3 regions of the Specibacter sp. NPDC057265 genome follow, and region 2 is predicted to be linked to each of the others. Evidence: predicted binding sites of a transcription regulator. Region 2 holds the regulator's gene; each other region holds the start of a gene.
The links. The regulator LexA, encoded in region 2, represses DNA repair genes until DNA is damaged. The targets are predictions, from matches to a motif close to TCGAACANNTGTTCGA.
Positions count from the first base shown of each region.

Region 1: the regulator LexA is predicted to act here: its motif matches at 1,603-1,618, upstream of ACFUCV_RS00920 (DUF222 domain-containing protein).
Region 3: the regulator LexA is predicted to act here: its motif matches at 4,169-4,184, upstream of ACFUCV_RS01610 (DUF222 domain-containing protein).

Region 1 covers NZ_JBHUYE010000001.1:199,243-206,066, reverse strand. Annotated here, with positions in the region: gene ACFUCV_RS00925 (Ig-like domain-containing protein) at 1-1,498, shown strand, start outside; gene ACFUCV_RS00920 (DUF222 domain-containing protein) at 1,659-3,731, shown strand; gene ACFUCV_RS00915 (AAA family ATPase) at 3,882-4,853, shown strand; gene ACFUCV_RS00910 (DUF58 domain-containing protein) at 4,915-6,240, shown strand; gene ACFUCV_RS00905 (transglutaminase family protein) at 6,237-6,824, shown strand, end outside.
Region 2 covers NZ_JBHUYE010000001.1:39,681-49,654, reverse strand. Annotated here, with positions in the region: gene hflX (GTPase HflX) at 1-917, shown strand, start outside; gene ACFUCV_RS00225 (ATP-dependent DNA helicase) at 910-2,937, shown strand; gene lexA (transcriptional repressor LexA) at 2,993-3,736, opposite strand; gene ACFUCV_RS00215 (LysM peptidoglycan-binding domain-containing protein) at 4,008-4,469, shown strand; gene ACFUCV_RS00210 (histidinol-phosphate transaminase) at 4,573-5,709, shown strand; gene hisB (imidazoleglycerol-phosphate dehydratase HisB) at 5,799-6,419, shown strand; gene hisH (imidazole glycerol phosphate synthase subunit HisH) at 6,416-7,105, shown strand; gene ACFUCV_RS00195 (hypothetical protein) at 7,106-7,255, shown strand; gene priA (bifunctional 1-(5-phosphoribosyl)-5-((5-phosphoribosylamino)methylideneamino)imidazole-4-carboxamide isomerase/phosphoribosylanthranilate isomerase PriA) at 7,378-8,112, shown strand; gene ACFUCV_RS00185 (SseB family protein) at 8,115-9,026, shown strand; gene ACFUCV_RS00180 (MFS transporter) at 9,081-9,974, shown strand, end outside.
Region 3 covers NZ_JBHUYE010000001.1:389,097-395,920, forward strand. Annotated here, with positions in the region: gene ACFUCV_RS01600 (dolichyl-phosphate-mannose--protein mannosyltransferase) at 1-906, shown strand, start outside; gene ACFUCV_RS01605 (TIGR01906 family membrane protein) at 927-2,099, opposite strand; gene ACFUCV_RS01610 (DUF222 domain-containing protein) at 2,239-4,128, opposite strand; gene ACFUCV_RS01615 (stage II sporulation protein M) at 4,248-5,240, opposite strand; gene ACFUCV_RS01620 (RDD family protein) at 5,291-6,094, shown strand; gene ACFUCV_RS01625 (Ig-like domain-containing protein) at 6,155-6,824, opposite strand, start outside.

The sequences.
Region 1 (6,824 bases), 160 kb from region 2:
CAGCGCCAAGAACGCCGTGGGGGAGTCCGCCTACTCCAAGGCCTCCGCCACGGCCACGCCGGACCAAAAGCCCGACAAGCCGGCCCCGCCCACCATTGTTCGGGGGGACCGGCAGCTGGAGCTCAACTGGGTCAAGCCGGTGGGTGAATATTCGCCCGTGAAGTCCTTCAATGTTCAGATTTCACCCGTTCCCGCCGGCCAAAATCCGCAGCGGACGGTCACGGCCACCAAGCTCACCTGGCCGGGACTGGTCAACGGCACGGAGTACACCTTCCGGGTCCAGGCAATCAATGACGCCCCCGACCCCTCGGAGTGGAGCGGGTACGCCGCCAAGCCGGGCAAGCCCGCGGGCAAGCCGTTCACCCCGGCCGCGCCCACCACCACGCTCGTGGACCAGATTGGCAGCCAAAACCAGCTGCGGGTGAATTGGACGCAGCCCAACCTCAATGGCGGGGATCTCAAGCAGTACACGCTGTTTACCTACCTTGACGGTGCCCAGACTGCAGCGGTCACCACCACGCAGACCAGCCAAACCGTGTCCCTGCCCAATGCGGTGGCAAAATACACATTCAAGGTGCAGGCCACCACTGACGTGCAGCCCTCGGATTTAAGTCCAGCCTCAGCGCCGTGGCGGTCCGTCAGCCAGCCGGGCCAGGTGGCTGCGCCCATCATCGCGGCGGCCAACACCGGGGGAGCCGGCGGATCCGTCACAGTTAATTTCGCGCCGCTGTCTGGACCGGCCCTGGGTGGATCCACGCCGGCGGAAATGAGCTACTTCGCCAATGTAACCCCTGGGGGCAAGAATATTGCCGTGACCCCCGGCGGCACCGTGCCCGCCAGCAATGGTGCCTCCACCACCGTCACCGTCTATGCCAAATCGTCGGCCTTCGCCAGCGCCGGGAACGCGTCACCGGCGTCGAACGCGGTGGTGCCCTTTGGTGCCCCCGGAACGGTGGGGCTGGACGGCAACGACGGTGCCAAAGACAGCAAAAATGTGTCCTACTCCTGGCGTTACCCCGGCGGCGCAACGGATGCTGCAGTGGTCCAGACACGCGTCAACGGCGGCGGATGGACAGACCGGAGAGACAATGGCAGCGACACCTTCAACACTGGCGGCTACAACACCGAGGCGGTCATTGAAGCCCGGACCGTCAACTCTGTGGGCACACCCGGGGGCGTCAAAAGGGTTTCTCCAAAGAGCGGCGCGGAAACCCCGCCGAAGCCCACCAGCTGGACGGTTCAGGCGGCTCCGTACAGAAGCTGTTTGGAAGCTACCACTGGCAGCGACCACTTTGTGGACGGCAACCCGCCCTCCTGCAGTTCCAAGTGGTTGGAACCCGGAGTGTCGGTTGAGGTGAGCTGTTGGAAATACTGGGGCTCTTCCGACAGCGGCAAGCAGTGGTACCGCATCACCTCCGGGGGATACGGCCAGTGGAACCATGTGTCCGTCCGCACGACCAATAGGGAAAGCATCCCGGCCGACATGCCGCGCTGCTAGGGCGTGCTGGACACCGGTAGAACAGGGGAGACGTTCGAAAGGAGGCATGAAGGTTTATCGCATGAAGTTTCCCGTCATTGCTGGCCTGTAGTGGGAAAATAGTTTCGAATAATTGTTTGATTCTCTTGTTCGACCCGTTGGTGGGGTTTATTATGGGGGTATGGGTAGTTCAGTGAATTTCCCGGCAGGTCCGGAGGATTCATCCACCACAGTTTCTGTGGCGGACCGCATCACTGCCCTTACCCTTCCCGTTCTTTCCTCCCTTGCTGTGGATGTGGCGGGGTTGGCGGGGTTGCCTGATTTCCCTGTTCCCAGTGCCTCCACCGAGGATCGTGGTTCCTCGCGGTTGGGTGGGGTGCGGGGCTTGTTGGATGACTGCACTGACGCCCTTGCTGCTTTGAGTGTGCATCGGAACCGGTGTGCGGCGTTGTTGGTGGTGTTGGTCGAACGCCTCCAAGCGGCCGCCCGGGTGGAGGGTGTGGTGCTGGGGCTGGATGCCTGGCAGCGGCAGACGCAGATGATGGGCATCCGGGCCGAGGTGGCCGGGTTGCTGACCATTACCGAAGCGGTCGCGGGAAAGCTGATGGATCATGCCGGGACCCTGGTCCATCACCTTCCGGCGACGATGAAGATTTTTAGTGAGGGTGGGTTGGGGTGGGAGCAGGCGGTCGTGATTGCTGAGGAGACGACCGTGTTGCGGGACGCCGGGCACCCACAGTCCGTCATTGACGCTTTCGAACAGGTGTTGTTGGGAAAGGCCGAAGGGTGCGCGGGGCCGAGCTTCAGGGACAAGGCCCGCCGCGCCCGGGAACGGACCCACCCGGATTCGATGGCTGCGAAAACGCGGCGGGCGTTCAAGGACCGGTCCCTGCGGGTGGGTCGGGGTCAGGACGGGATGTCCTGGCTGACCCTGTTTGGGCCTTCGCCGACGGTCGCTGCGATCTTCTCCCAGTGCACCACCACCGCCCAGGCCGCGCAGGGTCCCCACGAATCACGGACCCTGGCCCAGTTGCGCGCCGATGTTGCCGCGGCCCTGCTGTTGGGCCAGACCATGGACGAAAACCACATCCACACCCCACCAGCACCAGCCGTGTCAGAACCGGCGGCGGCGGCCACCGCAGCTCCGGCGGGAACCCCGGAGCCGGAGATGACGGAGCCAGCAGGACCGGCAGCATCCCAGCCGGGCTCGAGCTACCACGGCGCCCATTCTCATGGGCACGCACCTGGTGCGTCGTTTTACCCGCCCAGGGAGCCGGGATTGGGACGAGACGGCGTGGTTCCGGTGTTTGATGATCCTGATTACACGGACCCTGGTTTTGTGGATCCTGTCCCTGAACCGTGGAGCGATGAAGCGTGGGATGGGTTTGACGGGTCCCGTCCACCGGAGCTAACCCCGTGCCCCACAACGCCTAGCAACAATCCGGGGGCTAAGGATGCGGGTGGTGTGTGGCCGCCGCTGCCCAGGGTGACCCCAGTGCTGGTGGTGCCTGCCCTGTCATTGCTGGGCTTCACGGACGAACCGGCGTGGATGGAAGGTGTCGGGCCGATCAGTGTGGACCTCGCTAAGCGTCTCACCGCACAAGCGGGTTCGCTGTACCGGGTGTTGGTGGACCCGATCACGAACAAACCCCTGGACCACGCACCGGAGTCGTACCGGATCAGTAAAGCCATGAAAACAATGTTGGCCATCCGGGACGAATACTGCCTCTTCCCGGGCTGCACCACCGTGGCCGTGAACTGCGAGGTCGACCACGTCAAACGCTTTGAAACCGGGGGCCGCAGCGTCTACAACAACCTGCAAACCCTATGCAAAAGCCACCACCTCCTCAAACACTTCAAGGACGACAAAACCCGCCAAGGATGCGTTCGCACGGACCAAAGCGCCGAACGTCAAAACACCCGCCTGCGCGGCTGGACCCCCACCATCACCGAAGAAGGACGCGTGGGATGGACATCCCCCACCGGACACTGGTACCCGCCAGAAACCGACGACACCCCAGCCCCGACCTACCCGCAATGGCTGAAAAACAACCTCCAACAACAACTCCACGACCACGACGAGGATTCCTGGCGGCAATGGGACGCGACCCACCCGTCCTGGGACCTCCCACCAGAAGACCACATCCCACCCACCTGGACCCCAGACACCGTCCCCCAACCACCCCCCGGCATGTTCCCCGACGAAGAAGAACAAACCCTCATCGACCAACGCGGTTCCGGGAGCGGCACGTAATACCGGGCAAAACACCATTAAAGGGTGCCCGGCCGTGGGACACAGTGGCCATAGTGTGGGCTAATGGCGGGTAACACCAATTAGTGGATAAACTAATGCAGGTTTTTGCCGCAAAAATGCGTGATCCACACGATTGAAGGAAGAACAACTATGTCCATGACGCCGGAACAGGCCACGTGGTTCGCAGGTACTTTTGAGAAGCTGGTCGCCAACGTAGGCCAGGCCATCCTTGGCAAGTCGCACGTCGTCAGCCTGACTCTGGCGGCCATGCTCGCCGAGGGCCACGTCTTGTTTGAGGATGCACCCGGAACTGGAAAGACCATGTTGGCGCGCGCTCTCTCGGCAACTGTCAAGGGAACCCATTCACGCATCCAGTTCACCCCGGACCTGTTGCCTTCGGATGTCACCGGCGTCATGATCTACGATCAAAAGTCGCAGGAATTTGAATTCCACAAGGGCCCCATTTTTGCCACGATTGTGCTGGCTGATGAAATCAACCGTGCCTCGCCGAAAACGCAGTCGGCCCTGTTGGAAGTCATGGAAGAGTCCCGGGTGACCATGGACGGCACCACCTATGAAACGGGACGCCCCTTCATGGTGCTGGCCACCCAGAACCCCATTGAACAGGCTGGAACGTACAGGCTGCCCGAGGCGCAGTTGGACCGCTTCCTGGTCAAGACCTCCATTGGCTACCCGGACCACGCCTCCACCGTTCAGTTGCTCTCAGGCTCTGGCCAGCGTGACCGCACCTCCAAGATGCAGGCCATCATCACGCCGCAGGCCGTTGCCGAAATGGCGGACCTGGCCTCCACCACGCACGCGGACGCCGCCGTCTTGGAGTACATTTCCCGGTTGTGTGAAGAGACCCGCAACGCCCCGGAAACCCGTTTGGGCGTTTCGGTGCGTGGCGCCATTGCCATGGTGCGCATTGCCAAGGTCTGGGCCGCGGCCAAGGGCCGCAACTACGTCCTGCCCGATGACGTGAAGGAACTGGCTCCCTATGTGTGGACGCACCGTTTTGTCATGGACCCGGAGGCTGAATTTGCCGGAGCCACCCCGGAGGTGGTGCTTGGCCGCATCCTGGCCGAAGTTGCCGCGCCGCAGCAGCGCGTCTCGGCGTAGGGCCCTGCCAGTTCCGCGAATGCACAGCACCAAGACAGCCAGCAAAAGGTAAATCATGAGCATGAAATCCAGCGCCCGGAAGGTGGGGGAGGTGCTCTCCCGACCCTTCCACAGCAACGGGAAACCCACCCGGCTGCACCCCGCGTCACTGTGGCGGGAAGGGGCAAAGCTGGCGGGGGTCCACCTTGCTCCCACGTGGTCCAAGGCCGCGCCATGGCTGCGCAAGTGGATCCTGCCTGCCCTGGCAACCATCAGCATGCTGGGCAGGGTGGTCATTGGTGCTGCCGTGCTGCTGTGCATCCTGGGGGTGGCCTTTGGCTGGCAGGAAGCGAAGGTGGCGGCCCTGCTGGCGCTGCTGCTGCTGCTGATTGCCATTGGTTTCGTCCTGGGTAAATCCATGTATGCGGTGAAGCTGGATTTGGCGCGCACCCGCGTGGCCGTGGGCGATCATGCAGTGGGCAGCATTGCCGTGGCCAACACCTCCTCCCGCACCGTCCTGCCGGCTGCCCTGGAGCTGCCGGTGGGGCATGCGACGGCGTTGTTCCACCTGCCGCGCATGGCCCCGTCGCAGATTCATGAGGACCTCTTCACCATCCCCACCACGCGCCGCGCTGTCATCACCGTGGGACCGGTCCGTTCGGTGCGTGCCGACCCACTGCAGCTGCTGCGCCGTCAACTGTTGTGGACCGAACCCACGGACCTGTATGTCCACCCGCGCACCACAGCCATTGGCGGACCGGCGGCGGGCTTTTTAAAGGACCTGGAGGGGCTCACCACCCGGGACCTGACGACGTCGGACATTGCCTTCCACGCCCTGCGCGACTACGTGCCCGGAGACGACAGACGGCACATCCACTGGAAGACCACCGCCCGCACGGGCAAACTCATGGTGCGCCAATTTGAGGAGACCCGCCGCTCCCACATGGCAGTGGCCCTGTCAGTCAACACTGACGAATACGAGTCCGAGGATGACTTTGAGATGGCCATTTCCGCCGCTGCCTCGCTGGGCCGGCAGGCCATCAAGGAAAACCGGGAGCTGAGCGTCATCACCCAGCGCGGGCCCATTCGCTGTGAAACCGGCAAGAACCTGCTCGATGACATGACCCGGCTGCAGGGCAACACCCGCAGGGGCAACTCCGTGGACCTGGCCCGCACCCTCATGGATGCCGTGCCCAATGCCTCGGTGGTGTTTTTTGTGGTGGGTTCGCGGGTCACACCGGCGCAGCTGCGCAGCGCCGCAGCCTCGGTGCCGCCGGGCGTGCGTGCCTTTGCCGTGCGCTGCTACACGGGGGCACAGTCCGCCCGCGCCAACATTGCCGACCTTACTGTCCTGACCCTGGGCGAACTGGATGATTTGGCCATTGTGCTACGGAAGGCAGTTGCGTGAGCGCCCGCAGGAGCAGCAACAGAAGCACTCAGAGCCACACCAGCACCCAAAGCACCGCCGGCAGGGCGCCGCAGCCCGTCCGCCGCAAGGCCTCGGCCTTCGCCGGCGGCCGCGTCTGGTGGCACTTTGCCCTTGACGCCGCAGTGCTGGCAGTCCTGCTGGGATTGGGTGTGCTGGGCTTCGGGCCCACCTTTGGCCACGACCCCGCCTACCTGGTGGCCGGTTTCGGTGCGATCATCCTGGGTTTGGCCGTGGCCGCAGCCGGGGCGCATTGGCGCCTGGGCCTGATCACCACCGCCGGCCTTGGCTTGCTGGTGTACATGTTCTTTGGCACACCGCTGGCAGCCCGGGATGAATCCATTGCCGGCTTCATTCCCAGCCTGGATTCCCTGCGCGGACTGCTTTTGGGCATCATGCTGTCATGGAAGCAGCTGTTGACCCTGGCGGCCCCGGTGGGAAGCAGCGTTGATGTGATGGTGGTGCCCTACCTGGCCGCCTTCCTGCTGGCCATTGTGGCAGGCACGCTCGCCTGGCGGGTGCGCCGGGCCTACTGGGCCATGATCCCGGTGGTGGTGATGTTCATT
Region 2 (9,974 bases):
AGGTGGAGCTGGCGCAAATGGAATACCTGCTCCCGCGCCTGCGTGGTTGGGGCGAGTCCATGTCCCGCCAGGCCGGCGGCCGGGTGGGTGCCGCCGGCGGCGGCATTGGCTCCCGCGGCCCCGGTGAAACCAAGATGGAACTGGACCGCCGTAAGATCCGCACCCGGATGGCCAAGCTGCGCCGCGAAATTGCTGCAATGAAACCGGCCCGGGAAACGAAGCGGGCCAACCGCAAGCGGAACAAGGTGCCTTCGGTGGCCATTGCCGGCTACACCAATGCCGGCAAGTCCTCGCTGCTGAACCGGCTCACCGACGCCGGAGTGCTGGTGGAGAACGCCCTGTTCGCCACCCTGGACCCCACCGTGCGCAAAACCGAGACCGCCGACGGTCTGGGTTACACCCTGGTGGACACGGTGGGCTTCGTCCGCTCCCTGCCCACGCAGCTGGTGGAGGCCTTCCGCTCAACGCTGGAAGAGGTGGCGGATGCGGATTTGATCCTGCACATTGTTGACGCCTCCCACCCCGACCCTGAAGGGCAGATTGCGGCCGTCCGCACGGTCTTTGCGGAAGTGGGCGCCCTGCAGATTCCAGAGATCATCATCCTCAACAAGGCCGACATTGCCGATCCCTTTGTGGTGGAGCGCCTGCGTCAGCGCGAGCCCCGCACCGTCGTGGTCTCCGCGCGCACCGGTCAGGGCATTGAGGAGCTTTTGGAGGCCATCGCCGAAGCCATCCCGCATCCCAGCGTTCCGCTGACGTTGATGATCCCCTACGACCGGGGAGATGTGCTGAACAAACTCCACGGCAGCGACGCGGAAATCATCAGCTTGGAGCATGGCGAAAAGGGCACCGTTGCCCAGGTGCGCGTCCGTGAGGATTTAGCTGCCGAGGTTGGGCCGTTTATTCATCATGACTGATACGGCCCTTTCAACGCAGGCCCTTGAATTATTGGATCGGGCCGTGGAGGCCATGGGCGGGCAGCGGCGTGACGGACAGCATGAAATGGTCCGCCGCGTGGTGGCGGCCATTGAAAGCGGCGACCACTTGCTGGTGCAGGCGGGCACGGGCACCGGGAAGTCCCTGGCGTACTTGATCCCCTTGATTGTCAATGCGCTCGGCAGCGACAAACCAGCCGTGATCGCCACGGCAACCTTGGCCCTGCAGGCCCAAATTGTGGGCCGCGATGTCCCCAGGCTTCTGGCTGCCCTGGAAACAGTCCTCCCACGGCCCATTGATGTGGCGTTGGTGAAGGGGCGCAGCAACTACGTCTGCAAACAAAAGCTCGGTGGTGGGTTTCCCACCGAAGACACAGGTGAAGGGGCCTTGTTCACGCTGGGGGAGGATGCCAGTGTCGCCCACCTGCCGGGCAGCTCTTCGGGTCCGACATCCCAATTGGGCAAGGAAGTGGTCCGCCTCAGGGACTGGGCCCAGGATACGGAGACCGGGGACCGGGACGAGCTGGTTCCCGGTGTCACCGACCGGGCCTGGCGGCAGGTTTCCGTGACATCCATGGAGTGCCTGGGGGCGCAAAAGTGTCCGCTGGCCACTGAATGCTTCTCCGAGCTGGCCCGTGCCAAGGGTGCTGAGGCGGACATTGTGGTCACCAACCACGCCATGTTGGCCATCAGCGCCTTTGAAGGCATTGCCGTACTGCCGGACTATGACGTGGTGGTGGTCGATGAGGCCCATGAACTGCAGGACCGTGTCACCGGTGCCGTTTCCGGGCAACTCTCGGTGCAGATGCTGCTCTCCGCGGCCTCCAGCACCCGCAAGCATACGGCCGTCCCGGTCGATGCGCTGCAGGCCGCCGCCGCGGCCTTGGATTTGGCTTTGGCCGGGACCCCCGAGGGCCTCATGCCCCAGGGACTCTCCGAGGCCCAAAGCCAAGCCGTGGGCCAGGCCCGGGATGCCAGCCGCGCAGCCCTGTCCGATTCCAAGCCCGAGGGCAATGCCGCCGTGGATGGGGGACGGTCCATAGCCCGTTCGCGGCTGAACCTGATCTTCGAACTCTGTGAACGTCTCCTGTCCGCCCAGGACGAGGGGGAGGTTGTGTGGGCCTCCCGGCCAGGTACCTTCGTCCCGGGGCAGGGCTACCAGCGGGCCGAGCAGAGTGAGCCGGCAGTGCTGAACATTGCTCCGCTGAGTGTGGCTATGAAGCTGCGCGAGGGACTCTTTGCCGACCGCACGGTGGTGCTGACCTCGGCAACGCTGGCCATTGGGCAGTCCTTTCAAGCCACGGCCGGCGGGCTGGGCCTGCTTGGGCCCAGTGCGCCAAAGTGGACCGGCGCCGACGTGGGCTCGCCCTTTGACTATCCCCGCCAGGGCATGCTCTACGTGGCGGCACATTTGAAAAAGCCCGGCTTTGGCAATTCCCCGGAGCAACTGGAGGAGCTCAAGGAGCTGATCAACGCCGCAGGCGGCGGAACCTTGGCGCTCTTCTCCTCCCGGCGCGCAGCCGAGGACGCGGCCGCCAAGCTGCGCCCCCAGCTCGCGGCAAAGATCCTTTGCCAGGGGGACTCCTCCATGTCAGCTCTTATCCGGGAATTTGCCGAGGAGCCCGACAGCTGCCTGTTTGGCACCATGTCCCTCTGGCAGGGCGTGGATGTCCAAGGCGCCTCCTGCCGCCTGGTGGTCATTGACCGCATTCCCTTCCCCCGACCGGACGACCCCTTGGTCACCGCGCGGGCCCGCGCCGTGGCGCGTAATGGGGGAGATGGATTCTTGGCCATTTCCGCCACACATGCAGCCGTCCGGCTGGCGCAGGGTGTTGGCAGGCTCATCCGTTCCAGCAGTGACCGGGGAGTGGTGGCAGTGCTTGATTCCCGATTGGCCAATGCCAGCTATGGCGGCTTCCTGCGGGCTGCGCTGCCGCCGTTCTGGGCCACCAAGGATCGCGCCGTGGCGCTGTCGGCGCTGAAGCGGCTGGCGGAAAAGTAAAGGCCCGGAAAGCCGCTGTGGGTTTCCGGGCCTGGCAGGTTGCTGTAGCCGGCCGCTAAAGACTCCGCAGCACCGACACCACTTTGCCCATGATGGTGGCATGGTCACCCAGAATTGGCTCATAGCGGGTGTTTTGCGGCAGCAGCCAGGTGTGGCCGTCGCGTTGACGGAAAGTCTTCACGGTCGCTTCGTCCTCCAGCAGGGCGGCAACTATGTCGCCGTTGTCGGCACTGCTCTGCTGGCGCACCACGACCCAGTCCCCATCGCAAATGGCGGCATCAATCATGGAGTCCCCTTGGACCTTCAACATGAACAACTCGCCGCTGCCCACTATTTGCCGGGGCAGCGGCATGATGTCATCAACAGACTGGTCGGCCAGGATGGGGCCACCGGCGGCAATGCGCCCCACCAGTGGCACAAAGGCGGTATCCGAGGAGCTGCTGAGCTCCGCGAAATTCAAGCCATTGGAGCTGCGCAGCTTGCTGGGGGTTGGCACACCCTCGATCTCCACCTGGCCATTGTCCAGCACCAGGGGGATAAGGACCTCCATGGCCCGGGGACGTTTGGGGTCGCGGCGCAGATAGCCGTGGCGTTCCAGCTGGCTTAGCTGGTGGGTGACGCTGGAGAGGCTCGCGAGCCCCACCGAGTCACCAATCTCACGCATGGACGGCGGATAGCCCTTGTCCGCAATCGATCGTTGGATGCACTCAAGGATTTTTTTCTGCCGGACCGTCAATCCCTTCATTCCGGCGCGGCTGGGCGCCTGCGGGATGCGATGCGGTGGGTCGGGAAGCGCCATGGTTCCGTGGTCCTTTCGTGACTGCCCTGAACAATGTCAGTGCCTGCTGGTGGACTGTACATGAGGCCAATCCTTGTTAAAGAAAGTTTAAGCCACAACGGGGGCAATTTCAAACATTTGTTCTACGGACTCTTGGCAAGAGTCGTCAATAGGTGCTAAAACTGTAGAAGCAAGGAAATAGAACATACGTTCTATCGAAGTTATAGAGCATGGAACAGATCGCTTGGGTGTTGGTGGCCAGGATCGTGATCCACGGCGAAAGGACCAAGTCATGACTGTCATAGCCATGAACGCAGGAACAGGCAGGACCCGGGCAGGCGCACCGCAGGCGGCCGTGCCTTCCGGCACCGCTGGCCCGGGCAGCTGCGCCGGCACGGCTGCAACACAGGGTGCGGGGCGTTCCGGGCTGGAATTAACCCGGCGTGGCCGGTTCATATTGCTGGGTCTGCCGGCGTTGCTGACGGCAGCGCTGGTGTTATTGGCGCTGTGTGCCCTGGCAGCCGGTTCGCTGGCGTCGCCGGCCCAGGCGTCGGCGGCCCATGAACCCATTGACATGGCCGACTATGCCGTCAGTGTCACTGTGCTGCAGGGGGAAAGTCTGTGGTCCATTGCCAGTGCCGCGGATCCGAGCCGGGACGTGCGGGACGTTGTCAGTGAAATTGTGGTGCTGAACGATCTGGGTTCGGGCATAGTCCAAGCCGGGCAGCGCCTCTACGTCCCCATCCAGAGGTAGCGCCGGCTCCACAAGGCCGTCGCCGGCTTGCCGGCAGGATGAGGATGTGTCCGCATGCCGACGCCATTTCAGTCTTGGCCGCAGCTGCAAATAAGCTGGTGTCATGGACCAGTTCGAACGCTTAGCCCAATTGCCGCTCCGCGATGACCTGCGCGGCCAGCACCCTTACGGTGCACCGCAATTGGACGTGCCCATTCTGCTCAACGTCAATGAAAACACCCACGGGGTTCCCGCTGATGCGCGGGTGGCCATCATGGACGCTGTCGCAGCAGAACTTGAAGGTCTGAACCGCTACCCGGACAGGGAATTCACGGTGTTGCGTCAGGAGTTGGCCAACTATCTGGGGCATGGACTCCAGCCGGAGAACCTGTGGGCCGCAAATGGCTCCAATGAGGTGCTGCAGCAGATTTTGCAGGCCTTTGGCGGTCCGGGACGTTCGGCTCTGGGGTTCCCTCCCACATATTCCATGTACCCGCTGCTGGCCAGCGGGACAGGTACTGCGTACATTGCCGGTGAACGCGCAGGCAATTACGAGCTGTCCGCGGAATCGGCGGCCCGACAGGTCCGTGATCTGGCGCCAAACATTGTTTTCCTTTGTTCCCCCAACAACCCCACCGGCACCGCTCTGGGTGCGGACGTGGTGAAGGCCGTCTACGAGGCCGGTGAAGCCGCGCAGGCCATCATTATTGTGGATGAGGCCTACGCCGAGTTTGCCCATGACGGCACGCCAAGCGCGCTGTCCCTGTTGCCCGGGCGCCCGCGGCTGATCGTATCGCGCACCATGAGCAAGGCCTTTGCCTTGGCGGGGGCCCGGCTGGGCTATCTTGCCGCGGCTCCCGAAGTCAGTGACGCCCTGCGTCTGGTCCGTTTGCCCTACCACCTCTCCGCCATCACGCAGGCCACGGCAGTGGCGGCCCTGCGCCATTCGGCATCGCTGTTGGCAAATGTTGAACAGATCAAGATCCAGCGGGACCGGATGGTCAACGGCCTGGTGGAACTGGGCTTCAGTCCGGCGCCGTCGGACTCCAACTTCGTCTTCTTCGGCGGGGTGGAGCACCCCCACGAGCTGTGGCGGGCCCTTCTGGACAGGGGCGTCCTGATTCGCGACGTGGGCATCACCGGCCACTTGCGCGTCACGGCCGGCACCGAGTCCGAGACCACTGCCTTCCTTGACGGCCTGCGGGAGATCAAGGCCGGTGAGGCGGAGTCCGGGTTGGGCATAAACGCCGAACCCTCCTAAACTGGTGACATCCACGACGGACCCCACAGAAGCATCCCCCTGCCCTGCAGCTGTAAGGCCGGCCCGCTCCACTTCAAAGGACTGCAGCAATGACTGACACCACCCCCGGCCCCGCACGGACCGCCCGCTTGGAACGCGCCACGAGCGAATCAAGCGTCCTGGTGGAGATCAATTTGGACGGCACGGGCGTATCCACCATTGACACCTCGGTTCCGTTCTATGACCACATGCTGACGGCGTTGTCCAAACACTCGCTCATCGACATGCACATCAAGGCCACGGGCGACACCCACATTGATGTCCACCACACGGCGGAGGACGTGGCCATTTCCCTGGGCGAAGTGCTCAAGACCGCGTTGGGCAACAAAGCCGGCATCCGCCGCTTTGGTGAGGCCACCGTGCCCCTTGACGAAGCTCTTGCCAACGCCGTCGTCGATGTGTCCGGGCGGCCGTATCTGGTGCACGGCGGCGAGCCGGCAGGCCAGGAGTACCACTTGATTGGCGGCCACTTCACCGGCTCACTGACCCGGCATGTCTTCGAGGCCATCACCCTCCACGCCCAAATCTGCCTGCACATGAACGTCATTGCCGGCCGTGACCCCCACCATATAGTGGAAGCCCAGTTCAAGGCCTTTGCCCGGGCCCTGCGCTCGGCCATCGAAGCCGATCCCCGCGTTACAGGCATCCCATCGACGAAGGGTCTCTTGTGAGTCTTCCAGCAGGGTCCAACACCTCCGAACCCACGGTGACAGTGCTGGACTACGGTTCCGGAAATGTCCGTTCGGCCGTGCGCGCCCTGGAGCGCGCAGGGGCCAAAGTCACGCTCAGCGCCAAGGCCGAGGATGTTTTGGAGGCCGACGGTCTGGTGGTGCCCGGCGTCGGCGCCTTCGGCTCGGTCATGGCCGAGCTGCGCAGCGTTGACGCGCTGCGCATGATTGGCCGGCGAGTGGCCGGCGGCCGTGCAGTGCTTGGCATTTGCGTGGGCATGCAGGTGCTCTTCGAGGCTGGCGTGGAACACGGCCAGCTGGACCAGGGCCTGGGGGAGTGGCCCGGCACGGTTGAACTGCTGCCGGCTGCCGTGGTGCCCCACATGGGCTGGAACACCGTGCAGGTGCCGGAAGGCTCCGTTTTGTTTGAGGGCATTGAGGATGAGCGTTTCTACTTCGTGCACTCCTACGGGGTGCAGAAGTGGGACTTCGAAGTCCTGCAACCTAAAATGCGGCCACCGCAGGTGACGTGGTCAGAACATGGCGCCCCCTTCATTGCGGCGGTGGAAAACGGCCCGCTGTGTGCAACACAGTTCCACCCGGAAAAATCCGGCGACGCCGGTGCCCGGCTTTTGCGCAATTGGGTCCGTTCATTGAACAAGCCTTCACTGCAACGGATGGTGCCCTAGGTGTGGTCTTTGCTGCTGATGGCCCTGGCCGGGCTTCTCATTGGCGGGGCCTACACCTTTTACCAGCAAAAGACGGCTCGCTGGATCCCCGTCAGCTTCGGATTGTTGGCCGTCATGTCACTGCTTGCGGCCTACCTCCTTACCCAATGACTGCCGATGCGGCCAGGGGCTGCGCCGATGCGCAGCCTGCTCCAGTGCAGTAACAGCTCATTTTTTTCGCGCAGCAGCATCTCCGCCGCTGCTGCATTCACTTCAACAACGCTGAGGATCCCATGACCACTCCCATCCTGGAATTGCTGCCCGCCGTCGACGTGTCCAATGGACAAGCCGTGCGTCTGGTGCAGGGCGAGGCTGGTTCGGAAACCAGTTACGGCTCACCGCTGGAAGCTGCCATGAACTGGCAAAACAACGGCGCGCAGTGGGTTCATTTGGTGGACCTCGATGCCGCCTTTGGCCGCGGTTCCAACGTTGGGCTGCTGCGCGAGATGGTGCAGGCCCTGACAGTAAAAGTGGAGCTTTCCGGCGGCCTGCGTGACGACGCCTCCTTGGAAGCGGCCCTCGAACTTGGCGTGGCACGCGTCAACCTTGGCACGGCGGCACTGGAAAATCCGGAATGGACAGCCAAGGTCATTGAGCGCTTTGGTGACAGGATCGCCGTCGGCCTTGACGTGCGGGGAACGACCCTGGCAGGACGCGGCTGGACGAAGGAAGGCGGAGACCTCTGGGAGGTTTTGGCGCGGCTCGAAGATGCCGGGTGCGCACGCTACGTGGTCACCGACGTCACCAAGGACGGCACCCTGCGCGGGCCCAACGTGGAACTGCTGCGTGAAATGTGCGCCCGCACCGCCAAGCCCGTGATTGCCTCCGGCGGGATTTCCAGCCTCGAGGACCTTCGCGTCCTGCGCCAGCTGGTGGGTGAAGGGGTGGAAGGCGCCATCATTGGCAAGGCACTGTACTCCGGGGCGTTTACCCTGCCCGAGGCACTTGACGTGGCGGGCCGCAGCTAGGCATGGCGCAACTGCCTGCGCCGCCGGACGGCGGCGGCGTGCCCAAAAAGCAGCTTCCCGGCCACATTGCCGCGGCCCTGGCCGGCGCCGGCGGCAGTGCGGACTCCGCCGGTCAGCCTTGGGCGGGCCGGGAACTGCCGGCGCAGTACCACAATTTCGATGCCGACGACGGGGCCATGGACCCGGCCTATGCCGCCGCCGTAGCGGCGCTGGCCGCAGGTGCCGGCAGTGAAGCTGACGTGGTGGCTTCGCTGGCCCAGGCCCGCGTCTTCATCCCCATTGTGGCGCAGCTGGTGACGGAGGAGGCGGGCGCGCATGGGCTGCATGCCGACAAGGAGTCGGACATGGCGCTGGTGACCCTGCAGGGCCCCGACGGGCGGCGCGCCCTGCCGGCCTTCTCCCACGCCGAAGCCTTGACACGCTGGCATCCGCAGGCCCGCCCGGTGGCTGTCTACGCCGCCCGGGCAGCACTGTCCGCAGTTGCCGAGGAAGCCCAGCTCATGGTCCTGGACCCCGGCTCACAGCGTCCATTCGTGGTGCGGCGCCCGGCGCTGTGGGCCCTGGCACAGCAAAGGCGTTGGCAGCCAAGCTATGCCCATCCGGCTGTCAGCCAGGTGTTGGAAGAGTCGCTCGCTGCGCTGGAGCATCCGGCTCTTGTGGGCATTTCCGCGGACGCCGGTCAGGGCATAGAATCCCTGTGGGACACCAGCACTGAAGCGTCCAAGCGCTTAGTGGCTGGTGGCGGCACCGGACCGGAACTGCGCGTCACCATCACCTTGTTGCCAGGGCTTGACCAGAGGGCGGTCAATGAAGTGCTGGCCACACTGCAAAACTTCTGGGCAGCCTCCGAGGTGTTCGCGCAGGCGGTGGACTCGGTGCAGATCAGGCTGAAGCACCCTGCGCCCCCACACTGATTGTCACCACCTGGCCGGACGGCAGTGGCGACCTGTAAGAGAATGGTTCCCACCGTGAATTTTGCCGCCTACCGCAAGGTTCTTGCGGTTGCGTCCGTGCGCAGGCTGCTCATTGTTGCCATGTTTGCCCGCATTCCCCACGCCGCTGCAGGGGTTCTTTTGACGTTGCACGTTGTTGACTCAATGGGACTGGACTTTAGTGCCGCCGGCCTGCTCGCCGCGGCGATCACCCTGGGCATTGCCCTCGGCGCCCCCTGGCGTGGCCGGATGGTGGACATCCATGGGCTCCGCCGTGCCCTGCTGCCCTCGGTCATTGCAGAGGCGGTGGTGTGGAGCGCCGCACCTTTCTTGAACTTCCAATTGCTGATCATTGCCGCGTTCATTGGCGGGATTTTTGCCGTGCCCATCTTTTCGGTGGTCCGTACCGCACTGGGGGTGATGGTGCCACCGGAACAGCGCAGGACAGCCTACGCCTTGGATGCCATGGGCGGTGAAATCACCTTCATGATTGGGCCGGCAGCCGGCGTGCTCCTGGCCACCAACAACACGGTCGTGGGCCTGGTGGTCATTGGTGTCAGTGCCTCGCTGGCAGGGGTCTTTTTGATCGTGTTCAATCCCCCCACCCGCACGGGCCACCAGGGATCCCACATTGGCCTGGCAGATCCGACGGGAAACCCTGAGGCCGAACCCGCGGAAACCGCCCCCGCGGGCGGAAAAAACGTCCTTTTGCGCTGGTGGGGAAGAACCCGGCACAACGCGCGTTGGGTCAACCTGGCCATAACCGCCATCCTGGGCACCTCCCTTGGTGCGGGGCTGGTGCTCAGCGGGGTCAATGTGAGCATGGTCTCTTTAATGGACTTCCAGGACCAGACCACCGATCTTGGCATTGTTTTCCTCTTTTGGTGCGGCGCATCCATTGTTGGCGGGATCGTATATGGAGCCCTCAAG
Region 3 (6,824 bases), 350 kb from region 2:
TTGGGGATCCGCTGGTGGCGGCTGGCGGCCGGGATCGCCCTGGGCCTGTGCATAGGCACCAAATGGTCAGGGCTGTTCTTCCTCGCGGCTTTTGGCCTGATGAGCGTGCTGTGGGACATGAGCGCCCGCCGCATTGCCGGCATCAGGCACTGGGTGGTGGCAGCAGTGTGGAAGGACGGCCTCCTTGCTTTTGTGAGCATGGTCCCCGTTGCTGCCGCCACTTACCTTGCCAGCTGGAGCGGATGGTTTTTGTCCAAGGACGCCTACGACAGGAACTGGGCGGCGGAGAATCCCGCGGGCGCGTGGGGTTGGGTTCCGGATTCCCTGCGCTCGCTGTGGCATTACCACTCCACGGCCCTGAACTTTCATACCGGCCTGTCCTCCGACCACCCCTACAAGGCCAATGCCTGGTCATGGCTGGTGATGGGGCGCCCCACCTCCTACTACGTGGAAAACTATGAAAACGGCGACGGCGGCTGCGGAGTGGACAAGTGCACGGCAGCCATCACCAGCTTGGGCAACCCGCTCATTTGGTGGGCCGGTACGCTGGCATTGTTGTTCCTGGTGGGTGTCTGGATCACCCAACGCGACTGGCGCGCCGGGGCCATCCTGTGCGGCTTCGCAGCCGGCTTTGTGCCCTGGCTGTTCTACCCCGAACGCACCATCTTCTTCTTCTACGCCATTGCCTACGAGCCCTTCATGATCCTTGCCGTGGTGCTGGTGCTGGGCATGGTGCTGGGCAGGCCCGGCGATCCACCCTGGCGCAAGCAGCAGGGCGCGCTCTTCGCCGGCCTCTTCGTGGTCCTGGCTGTGGCCCTGAGCGCCTATTTCTACCCGCTCTGGTCAGCGGAAATCATCACCCAGGACTACTGGCGTCAGCACATGTGGCTGCCCAGTTGGATCTAGCCTGCTTCAGCCGGTCCGCTTCAGCCGGCGCGGCGACCGGTGCCGGGCGTTGCTGTTCCCTGGCGCCTGTCCTTGGTGGGCCAGGTGAATGCCATGGTCAGGGAAGCAACGATCAGCACAAAGGCCCCGATGAAGATGCCTGCGTCCGTCCAGAACTGGCCCGGGAACAGCCTGATCAAGGTGTCATCGGTGTAAAAAGTCCAGGTGCCGTCAGCGAAGAACACCTTGTGGAACTCGGTGAAGAACCTTTCCCAACCGGTGAGGGCCAGCACTCCCAGGGCAACTATGAGCGCCAAGGTGGCAATGGACCCCGCAAACAGGGCGCGTCGAATCCCGCCAACACTGCGACGGCGCAGGTACACCATGCCAATCACCATCACGGCAGCCAGCACCAGTCCGGTCAAAAAGGCCAGGGCAATGACGGATTTCACGTCAGCCATATGCTGCACTTCACTGGCGAGAAACAGCGGATCCCCCGAACCATCCACGAGCTCACCCAGGTATCGCGGCGAGGCGAAGTTAAGCAGGTAGTCGATCGTGTAGGAACCGTAGGTGATGCGGTCATCGGTGCTGAATCCAAACGAGTCCGCCGGGAACCCTGGACGGTGGTACTCAAGCCACAAATACACCGAGCTGGTCACCAGGCGAATGGCAAGGACCAGTAGAACCACAGGATAAAAAATGGCCAGCAACACTTGAATAACCCGGGTCAGGACGGGCTTGGTGCCCGCGGCCTTCTCCATGGCGGCCTTGCGTCGGGCCAGGTCCTCGGCCGGGGGGCGCATGGTGATCTCACCCGTGGGGGTGGGCTCGAGAATAACCTCATCCTCGTCCTGCGCCGTCCTGGCCAGGGCGGCGGCAATTTCCTCATCTGTGGGCAGCTTGGGCAACCGCGAGGCGGGGCGCATGGGGTCCGCCACTGAATCAAACCCCGGATCCAGCTTGACCTTGCTGGCCTGACCGGCCAGCGTTGGCGCGGCAGCACGGCGGGCGTTGGCACGGGCGGCCAAACTTGCCTTGGTGCCGGGAACCGCACTGTTCCCTGCTGTAGTGACTGCATCCATTCTGCTGGTCGTCTCAGCCTTTTCAGGCACGGGTCCTGACGGCTGGGGTCCCGGCTGCGCTGCCGGCTCCTGCAAAGGGGACTGATCGGAGGTGCGCTCTGGATCCTGGGTTTTTGAATTCTCGCTCACAGAAGCAAACGATACCGGCCCCCTCCCCCAGCTGTGCGGTGCCACCCCGGGCTGATGCCAAACTGTCACCAGATGAAGAACCTTAGTCATGGGGAGTGTGGATCCCGGAAGGGGATTTCAACCTTGGCTCAGGTTTTCCTTATAGCGGCCGTGGGCGGCTTTGCCGCTGGCCCGTTGTGAGGCGTTGTTGGATGTGGTTTTTGAGCCATTCGGGGTAGGACGGGGCGCTGGTGTCATCCGGTGCGGGCGGGTACCAGTGTCCGGTGGGGGACGTCCACCCCACACGACCTTCCTCGGTCATGGTCGGGGTCCAGCCGCGCAAACGGGTGTTTTGACGTTCGGCGCTTTGGTCCGTGCGGTTCCAGCCGTGGCGGGTTTTGTCGTCCTTAAAGTGTTTGAGGAGGTGGTGGCGTTTGCACAGGGTTTGCAGGTTGTTGTAGACGCTGCGGCCCCCGGTTTCAAAGCGTTTGACGTGGTCGACCTCGCAGTTCACTGCCACGGTGGTGCAGCCCGGGAAGAGGCAGTATTCATCCCGGATGGTCAACATTGTTTTCATGGCCTTGGAAATCCGGTACGACTCGGGTGCGTAATCGAGGGGTTTGTTCGTGATCGGGTCCACCAACACCCGGTACAACGACGGTGCGCCCGCGGTGAGGCGCCGTGCGAGCTCCACACTGATCGGCCCGACACCTTCCATCCACGCCGGTTCGTCCGTGAAGCCCAGCAATGACAGGGCCGGCACCACCAGCACCGGGGTCACCCTGGGCAGCGGCGGCCACACCCCACCGCCGGACCCGGCATTCGCGGCTGGGAGGTGGGGATTGTTGCCCGGTGCCGGTGGTGCGGGTGTGAGATCCGGTGGCTTGGACCCGTCAAACCCGTTCCAGAACTCCCTGTCCCACGGATCGGGTGCGGGATCAACAAAGCCGGGATCCGTGTAGTCCGGATCCTCAAACACCGGCACCCCACCACCAAAACCGGCGCCCAAGTCTGTGTCTGTGTCCGTGTCTGTGCCTGTGTCTGTGGCAGTCTCCGCCGATTCCGCCGGCGCTCCCGGACCCGCTTCCGCCGGCGCTGGCGTGGGTTCCGCCGGTTCTGGCACTGGTGTTGGTGGGGTGTGGATGTGGTTTTCGTCCATGGTCTGGCCCAACAGCAGGGCCGCGGCAACATCGGCGCGCAACTGGGCCAGGGTCCGTGATTCGTGGGGACCCTGCGCGGCCTGGGCGGTGGTGGTGCATTGGGAGAAGATCGCAGCGACCGTCGGGGACGGCCCAAAGAGGGTCAGCCAGGACATCCCGTCCTGACCCCGACCCACCCGCAGGGACCGGTCCTTGAACGCCCGCCGCGTCTTGGCTGCGATGGAGTCCGGGTAGGTGCGTTCCCTTGCACGGCGGGCCTTGTCCCTGAAACTGGGCCCCGCGCACCCTTCGGCCTTTCCCAACAACACCTGTTCGAAAGCGTCAATGACGGACTGTGGGTGCCCGGTGTCCCGCAACACGGTCGTCTCCTCGGCAATCACGACCGCCTGCTCCCACCCCAACCCACCCTCACTAAAAATCTTCATCGTCGCCGGGAGGTGATGGACCAGGGTCCCGGCATGATCCATCAGCTTTCCCGCGACCGCTTCGGTAATGGTCAGCAACCCGGCCACCTCGGCCCGGATGCCCATCATCTGCGTCTGGCGCTGCCAGGCATCCAGCCCCAACACCGCACCCTCCACCCGGGCCGCGGCCTGCAAACGCTCCACCAACACCACCAACAACGCCGCACACCGGTTCCGATGCACACCCAAAGCAGCAAGGGCCTCGGCACAGTCATCCAACAAGCCCCGCACCCCACCCAACCGCGAGGAACCACGATCCTCGGTGGAGGCACTGGGAACAGGGAAATCAGGCAACCCCGCCAACCCCGCCACATCCACAGCAAGGGAGGAAAGAACGGGAAGGGTAAGGGCAGTGATGCGGTCCGCCACAGAAACTGTGGTGGATGAATCCTCCGGACCTGCCGGGAAATTCACTGAACTACCCATACCCCTATAGTAGACCCCACCAACGAGTAGAACAAGAGAAACGAGAAGCTATTCGAAACTATTTTCGCATTCCGTCCCAAAGCGGAAGAAGCATAAGAGCTGCGGCATGGGCCTTTGACTCAGACAGACTTGACGGTGGCTCCGGCGTCGTCAGCGGACAGGTCCCCACTCTCCCCGGCCCGCACGGCGCGGCCACCCAACACCAGGGTGTAGGCCCAATAGCCGCCCAGAACCAGGGCTCCAATGGTGATTTTCGCCCAGACCGGCAGCGGGCTGGGAGTGACAAAAGCCTCCACGAGGCCGGAGATGAACAGGACCAGAACAAGCCCGGCGGCCACGGTGATCAAGGAGCGCCCTTCCTGGGCCAAGGCTTCCAGGCGGCTGCGCGGGCCGGGACTCACCCAGGCCCAAAAGATGTGCAGGCCTGCCGCTCCGGCAACGAAAATGGAGGTCAATTCCATGAGCCCGTGCGGGAGGATATAGCTGAAGAAGACGTCGCCGGAGTCGTAGGCGAACATCACTCCGGCCGTCATGCCTATGCCCTGGGCATTGGAGAACATGGCGTAGGGAACGAACACGCCGGTAATGCCGAAGGCCACGCACTGCGCCGCGATCCACGCATTGTTGGTCCAGACGGCTCCGGCAAACGAGGCGGCAGGGTTCTCGGAGTAGTAGTTGACAAAGTCATCGTCCACCAGCTGCTGCAATTGCGCGTCACTGCCCATGGCGGCCATGACCGCCGGATTGCCGGCCGTCCACACGGCAAACAAGGTGCTGACGAGAATGAAGGCCCCACCTATGACAATGGTCAGCCAGCGGATGCGGTAGAACGCCGCGGGCAGGGAAATGGCGAAGAAGCGTGCAACATCAACAAAAATGTTCGACCGTGCCCCCGTGAAACGGGTGCGCGCCGTGGCGAGTATGGCCGACAGTGATGCCGACAATGCGCTCTCACCCGCCACCGAACGGATCAAGGACAGCTGTGCGGAGACCGCCTGGTAGAGCTCCAGCAGCTCGTCCGCTTCCTCGCCGCTGAGACGCCGTTTTCGGCCCAACACCTTCAGCCGTTCCCAGGCCGGGCCGTGCACACTTGTAAACGCATCCATGTCCATTGCTTCCAGCCTAGCGCCAGCGCATGCGCACGCGTGGATAGACTGAAAACATGTCCACAATCATCACCGGTGAAGCCGTCGTTTTGGAACTGCGCCCCGCCTCCTTTGCCGCCCGTTCATTGGCGACGGCGATCGATGTGGCCCTGACGCTGTTGCTGGGCCTTTCGCTGGTGCTGCTGCTGGGGGCCTTGCCGTTTGCCCTGGACGAATCCGCCGTGCGCGCCATAGTGATAGCTGCCTTGGTGGGCCTGCTGGTGGTGGCACCCGTGGCCGTGGAGACGCTGAGCCGCGGGAAATCGCTGGGAAAATGGGCCATGGGACTGCGGATAGTGCGCGACGACGGCGGTTCCATCCGTTTTCGGCACGCCCTGATCAGGGCCCTGCTGGCAGTGCTGGAAATTTACATGACTTTAGGTTCCGTGGCCTGCCTGGTCTCCCTGTTCAACGACAAGTCCAAGCGGCTCGGTGACATGCTGGCCGGCAGCTATGCCATCCGGGACCGGGCCCCGAAAATCCTGCCGCTGCAAATTTCCGTGGCACCCTCGCTTGCTTCCTGGGCCGCCCTGGCTGACATTGGCCGGCTGCCGGATCCCCTGGCCCGCCGCATTTCCATGTTCCTGCGCCAGGGCGCCACCATGGCCCCTGCCTCCCGACAGCGGCTCGGGGTGGAACTCGCCACCGAGGCCAGCGCCCATGTGGCCCCGCTGCCGGAGCCCGGCACCGACCCCATGGTTTTTTTGGCCTCGCTCATGGCCGAACGCCGGGAGCGGGAACTGCAGCGCATGAATGCTGCAGCCCTCCAGGCCACGCGCATCAAGTCCCAGCTGCGGCGCCACGGCGTCGGCCCGCAATAGCGCCGCCGCGCAACAACACCGCCGCGCCATGACACCGCCGCGCCACAACACCCGCGCGGGTCAGCGCGAGGCGTATACCTCGAAGGGAATGTTCCAGTCCCCGAAGCCGTCGGTGGCTGCAATGGTTTCATTGGGGGTGCCCACGGTGTGGACCAGGTCGCCGGCGCGCATGTTCTCAAACACCCAGCCGGCACCCTCGGGGGACAGTCCTATGCAGCCGTGCGAAAGATTGGCGACCCCCAGGTACGGCATGGCCGAAGGTGTGGCCTGGTGGATGAAAATGCCGCTGTTGGAGAGCCTGCTGGCAAACTCCACATCCACGGAGCCGTAATCCCCCGGATCGCCGGGTTTGAGTCCAATGCTCGCGGCCTTGAAGGTGGCGTAGCGCTGCTTGTCCCCGGTGATCACCATGTACCCGGAAGCGGAGGGGAAGTCGGCGTCACCCAGGGTGGCCGGGAAGGTCCGGGCCACCACGTCATTGACGAAAACGCTCACGCTGTGCGTGGCGGCATTGGCTTCCATGACCACTTTATTGCCAATTTGAATGTTGTAGTTTTTGTTGAAGTTGGCAATCATGCCGTTGCCCAGATCCATGCCCAGCAGTTTCATGTCCACGTTGATGCTGGAGTTCGCTGCCCAAAAGTCGGCGGCGCGGTAACGCACCAAAGTGTCGGAGTACCAGCGGAACGCGCCCGCCTGCCCGGCGCTGCTGGTGATCTTAATGGCCTTC